2 regions of the Pseudomonas sp. UTLPPB19802 genome follow, and region 1 is predicted to be linked to the other one. Evidence: predicted binding sites of a transcription regulator. Region 1 holds the regulator's gene; the other holds the start of a gene.
The links. Region 1 encodes sigma-54, which starts transcription at its own class of promoters, with help from an activator protein. Its sites were predicted from a motif close to ANTGGCATNNANNTTGCTNT; they were not measured.
Positions count from the first base shown of each region.

Region 2: a site for sigma-54 is predicted at 1,557-1,576, ahead of glnA (type I glutamate--ammonia ligase). Genes of this name have one in related genera too.

Region 1 is NZ_AP048545.1:7,168,582-7,171,788, forward strand. It holds gene lptA (lipopolysaccharide transport periplasmic protein LptA) at 1-329, shown strand, start outside; gene lptB (LPS export ABC transporter ATP-binding protein) at 329-1,054, shown strand; gene AC6I6U_RS31715 (RNA polymerase factor sigma-54) at 1,238-2,734, shown strand; gene hpf (ribosome hibernation-promoting factor, HPF/YfiA family) at 2,814-3,119, shown strand; gene ptsN (PTS IIA-like nitrogen regulatory protein PtsN) at 3,129-3,207, shown strand, end outside.
Region 2 is NZ_AP048545.1:353,541-356,747, reverse strand. It holds gene glnA (type I glutamate--ammonia ligase) at 53-1,459, opposite strand; gene thiI (tRNA uracil 4-sulfurtransferase ThiI) at 1,791-3,207, shown strand, end outside.

The sequences.
Region 1 (3,207 bases):
GAACCAAGGACGGCGCCATCGACGTGGTCACCTCAGTCGGCAGCCCGGCCTATTTCGAGCAGAAGCAGAAAGCTACCGACCCGCAGCCGGTCAAGGGCTATGGCAAGACCATCCAGTACCACGCCCAGCAGAACCGCGTCATCCTGCTCGACCAGGCCAAGGTGATCAACGACGGCAACACCACCGAAGGCGAGAAAATCGTCTACGACACGGTCAAGCAGGTGGCTACCGCCGGCCGCGCCAACGGCACCCCGATCACCACGCCGCGCCAGCGAATCGACATGGTGATCCAGCCGAAAAAGAAAACCGACGAGCACAAGGCCCAGTAATGGCAATTTTGAAAGCCCAGCATCTGGCCAAGGCCTACAAGAGTCGCCAGGTGGTGCGTGACGTCAGCCTGTCGATCGAAAGCGGACAGATCGTCGGCCTGCTCGGCCCCAACGGTGCCGGCAAGACCACCTGTTTCTACATGATCGTTGGCCTGGTCCAGGCCGATCAGGGCCGCGTCCTGATCGACGACCAGGACGTCAGCCACCAGCCGATGCACGGTCGTGCCCGTGCCGGGATCGGCTACCTGCCGCAGGAAGCCTCGATTTTCCGCAAGCTGTCGGTGGCCGACAACATCATGGCGATCCTCGAGACCCGCAAGGACCTCGACAAGGCCGGCCGTCGCAAGGAGCTGGAAAGCCTGCTGCAGGAATTCCATATCAGCCACATCCGCGACAACCTCGGCATGAGCCTGTCCGGTGGTGAACGCCGTCGCGTGGAAATCGCCCGCGCCTTGGCCACCGCACCGAAGTTCATCCTGCTGGACGAACCATTCGCCGGTGTCGACCCGATCTCCGTGGGCGATATCAAGCAGATCATCCATCACCTCAAGGCCAAGGGCATCGGTGTACTGATCACCGACCACAACGTCCGCGAGACCCTGGACATCTGCGAAACCGCCTATATCGTCAATGATGGACAACTGATCGCCGAAGGCGATTCGGACACCATCCTGGCCAACGAACTGGTCAAGGAAGTCTACCTGGGCCACGAGTTCCGCCTGTAAGTATCGGGATGCCCAATACCCGCCCGGAGCGCATCGATGTTCGATAAAAACCACTGTTTTATTGTTACAGCGCTCTAGGCAAACACTCCGGTTTCAGGCATATAATTTGCTTATGTTTGGCGTTCCGGCGCCCTGTAGTGGATGGCGCATGCGCGCCGGCGAATAAGGTGTTAAGCCCCTGCCATGAAACCATCGCTCGTCCTGAAAATGGGCCAGCAGCTGACGATGACACCGCAGCTGCAACAGGCCATCCGACTGCTCCAATTGTCGACCCTGGATCTTCAGCAGGAAATCCAGGAGGCCCTGGAATCCAACCCGATGCTCGAGCGCCAGGAAGAAGGCGACGACTTCGACAACAGCGATCCAATGGCCGACAACGCCGAGCAGAAGACCACTCCCGACGCTCCGGAAACTTCCTATCAGCAGGAAGCTGCACCGACAGTCGACAACATCGACGAAGGCGAGTGGAGCGAACGCATTCCCAACGAACTCCCGGTCGACACCGCCTGGGAAGACGTCTACCAGACCAGCGCCAGCAGCCTGCCCAGCAACGATGATGACGAGTGGGACTTCACCACCCGCACGTCCGCCGGTGAAAGCCTGCAAAGCCACCTGCTGTGGCAATTGAACCTGGCACCAATGTCCGACACCGATCGCCTGATCGCCGTGACCCTGATCGACTGCATCAACAACCAGGGCTACCTGGACGAGACGCTCGAGGAGATTCTCGAGGCATTCGACCCGGAACTGGACATCGAGCTCGACGAGATCGAAGCCGTCCTGCACCGTATCCAGCAGTTCGAGCCCGCCGGCATCGGCGCACGCAACCTCGGCGAATGCCTGCTGCTGCAACTGCGCCAACTGCCGGCCAAGACCCCTTGGCTGAACGAGGCCAAGCGCCTGGTCACCGACTTTATCGACCTGCTCGGCAGCCGCGACTATAGCCAGCTGATGCGGCGCATGAAGCTCAAGGAGGACGAACTGCGCCAGGTCATCGAGCTGGTGCAGAGCCTCAACCCGCGCCCCGGCTCGCAGATCGAGTCGACCGAGGCCGAATACGTGGTGCCCGACGTGATCGTGCGCAAGGACAATGAGCGCTGGCTGGTGGAACTGAACCAGGAGTCGGTGCCACGCCTGCGGGTCAACCCGCAGTATGCCGGCTTTGTCCGCCGCGCCGACACTAGCGCCGACAACACCTTCATGCGCAACCAGTTGCAGGAGGCGCGCTGGTTCATCAAGAGCCTGCAGAGCCGCAACGAGACGCTGATGAAAGTTGCCACCCAGATCGTCGAGCATCAGCGCGGCTTCCTGGAATATGGCGACGAAGCGATGAAGCCGCTGGTGCTGCATGACATCGCCGAAGCCGTGGGCATGCACGAGTCGACCATTTCCCGGGTTACCACCCAGAAATTCATGCATACCCCGCGCGGCATCTACGAACTGAAATACTTTTTCTCGAGCCACGTCAGCACCTCCGAAGGCGGCGAATGCTCGTCCACGGCGATCCGCGCGATCATCAAGAAACTGGTTGCAGCGGAAAATCAGAAAAAGCCGTTGAGCGACAGCAAGATCGCTGGTTTACTGGAGGCACAAGGCATTCAGGTCGCCCGTCGTACCGTCGCCAAGTACCGCGAGTCCCTCGGGATCGCGCCTTCCAGCGAACGGAAGCGGTTGATGTAACCGCCGGGCGTGCCACAGCGTTCCAGTGGCAAGCCACCAGGCTTGCCGCTTTATGCACTGGCAACGAAGGAGAAGCTGTATGCAAGTCAACATCAGTGGACACCAACTGGAAGTGACCGAACCACTGCGTGCCTATATCGGCGAGAAGCTCGACCGATTGGAACGCCACTTCGACAAGATCACCAATGTACAGGTGACAATGGCCGTCGAAAAACTGAAGCAGAAAATCGAAGCCACTTTGCATATCCACGGCGGTGAGGTGGTCGCCAACGCAGAACATGACGACATGTATGCAGCCATCGACCTGCTGACCGACAAGCTGGATCGCCAACTGAAAAAGCATAAGGAAAAGAACCTGCACCTGCTCCAAGGTACGGGTCGTTAACTCCCTCCCATGATTCGACTTGAAAATATCCTGACCCCCGGCCGTTCCCTGGTGAACGTGCCGGGCGGCAGCAAGAAACGCGCCCTCG
Region 2 (3,207 bases), 580 kb from region 1:
TCGAGACGGGGCGCTTGCTCAAGCTACGCCTGCGCGGGCAGACGCGACCGGATCAGCAGCTGTAGTACAGCTCGTACTCCAGTGGGTGTACGAAGGTACGTACCTTGATTTCTTCTTCGCTCTTCAGCTCGATATAGGCATCGATGAAGTCGTCGCTGAACACGCCGCCCTTGGTCAGGAACGCACGGCCCTTGTCCAGTTCTTCCAGGGCTTCTTTCAGGCTACCGCAAACCTGTGGGATTTCCTTGGCCTCTTCAGGCGGCAGGTCGTACAGGTTCTTGTCGGCAGCGTCGCCTGGGTGGATCTTGTTCTGGATACCGTCCAGGCCCGCCATCATCAGGGCAGCGAAGGCCAGGTATGGGTTGGCAGCCGGGTCCGGGAAACGAGCTTCGATACGACGAGCCTTGGGGCTGTTGACGTAAGGAATGCGGATCGAGGCGGAACGGTTGCGAGCCGAGTAGGCCAGCATTACTGGAGCTTCGAAGCCTGGGACCAGACGCTTGTAGGAGTTGGTCGAAGGGTTGGTGAAGCCGTTCAGGGCCTTGCCGTGCTTGATGATACCGCCGATGAAGTACAGGGCGGTGTCGGACAGGCCGGCATAACCTTCGCCAGAGAAGGTGTTCTTGCCTTCCTTGGAGATGGAAACGTGAACGTGCATGCCCGAGCCGTTGTCGCCGTACAGTGGCTTCGGCATGAAGGTAGCGGTGCGGCCGTAGGCGTCAGCCACGTTGTGCACGACATACTTCAGGGTCTGGACTTCGTCAGCCTTGGCAACCAGGGTGTTGAACTTCACACCGATTTCGTTCTGGCCGGCAGTCGCCACTTCGTGGTGGTGAACTTCGACGGTCTGGCCCATTTCTTCCAGCGCGTTGCACATGGAAGTACGGATTTCGTGGTCGTGGTCGAACGGTGGAACCGGGAAGTAGCCGCCTTTCACGCCTGGACGGTGGCCCTTGTTGCCGCCTTCCACGTCCTGGTCGGACATCCACGAACCCTGTTCGGAGAAGATCTTGAACATCGAACCGGAAATGTCGGACTTGAATTTCACCGAGTCGAAGATGAAGAACTCAGGCTCAGGACCGAAGAAGGCGGTGTCGCCGATACCGGTGGACTTCAGGTATTCCTCGGCGCGACGGGCGATTGCACGTGGGTCGCGGTCGTAGCCCTGCATGGTCGAAGGTTCGATCACGTCGCAGACCAGGATCAGGGTCGGCTCTTCGGTGAACGGGTCGAGCACGGCGGTGCTGTCGTCCGGCATCAGGATCATGTCGGAGGCTTCGATGCCTTTCCAGCCAGCGATGGAGGAGCCATCGAACATCTTGCCGATTTCGAAGAAATCGTCGTCCAGCGCATCGCGAGCCGGCATGGTCACGTGGTGCTGAGTACCTTTGGTGTCCGTGAAGCGCAGATCAATCCATTTAACGTCATGATCTTTGATGAGTTGAACCGACTTCGACATGGTGTCCTCCGGGTGGCTTCGGGCTGGGTGTTGGAGTAGCCCTGAAATAGTAGTGATGCCGGCGCGAATACTCGGCCAAGGCAACCTGCCTCACAAGGGAGCAAATTGCATGCCAGTGCCCCGTCATGGGTTTTTTGCCCCAATCTCAAGCGTTCCAGCCAGCATAGGAGAATTTCAGGGCGCATATCGCACCTTTGTGGTGCCAAAAAATGTCAATACGACCCTTTTTGGTGCGATGAAAACCGTCTGTACAATAACTGGTCAAACCTTGAGCAATTTCCGCTATAATCCGCGCCCCACTTTTTCGGCCGGCCCGTCGCGCGCTGTTTTCATGAAACTAATCGTAAAAGTCTTCCCCGAAATCACCATCAAGAGCCGTCCGGTGCGGACGCGCTTCATTCGTCAGTTGGCGAAGAACATCCGTGCCGTGCTCAAGGACCTGGACCCGGCCGTGGTGGTGAATGGCGTGTGGGACAACCTCGAGCTGGAAACCGCGCTGACCGATCCGAAGGCGTTGCACGAGTTCAAGGAGCGCCTGTGCTGCACGCCGGGTATCGCGCACCTGCTGCAGGTCGACGAATACCCGCTGGGCGACTTCGACGACATCACCGCCAAATGCCTGCAGCACTACGCTGATGTGCTGCCGGGCAAGATCTTCTCGGTGCGTTGCAAGCGCGGTGGCAAGCACAGCTTCAGTTCGATGGATGTCGAAAAGCACGTTGGCAGTCGCCTGCGGCGTGAATGCGGCGCGGCGGGGATTTCCCTGAAGGATCCGGAAATCGAGGTGCGGATCGAGATTCGCGACCAGCGGTTGTTCGTCATCCACGGCCAGCACGAAGGCCTCGGCGGTTTCCCGCTGGGCTCGGTGGAGCAGACCGTGACGCTGATGTCCGGTGGCTTCGACTCCACCGTGGCCGCCTACCAGATGATGCGTCGCGGCCTGATGACCCACTTCTGCTTCTTCAACCTGGGTGGCCGCGCCCACGAGCTGGGGGTGATGGAAGTCGCCCACTACCTGTGGAAGAAGTACGGCAGCTCCCATCGCGTGCTGTTCATCAGCGTGCCGTTCGAGGAAGTGCTGGGAGAAATTCTCGGTAAAGTCGATAACGGTCATATGGGCGTAGTATTGAAGCGTATGATGTTGCGGGCGGCTTCGGCGATGGCTGAGCGGCTGCACATCGACGCGCTGGTCACCGGCGAGGCGATTTCCCAGGTGTCCAGCCAGACGCTGCCGAACCTGTCGGTGATCGACTGCGTGACCGACAAGCTGGTGATCCGCCCGCTGATCGCCAGCCACAAGCAGGACATCATCGACCTGGCCGACCAGATCGGTACCGGCAACTTCGCCCGGCACATGCCTGAGTACTGCGGGGTGATTTCGGTCAATCCCAAGACCAACGCCAAGCGCTACCGCGTGGAGCACGAAGAGAAAGAATTCGACATGGCGATCCTCGAGCGTGCGCTCGAGCGCGCCAAGCTGGTCTCGATCGATCATGTGATCGACGAACTGGGCCAGGATCTGCAGATCGAAGAAGTCAGCGAGGCGCTGGCGGGCCATATCGTCATCGACATCCGTCACCCGGATGCCCAGGACGATGAGCCGCTGGAACTGGCTGGCATCGAGGTACAAACGATGCCGTTCTATGCACTGAATGCTCGTTTCAAGGAACTGGACCCTACTCGCCAGTACCTGTTGTATTGCGACAAAGGCGTGATGAGTCGCCTGCATGCCCACCATTTGCTCAGTG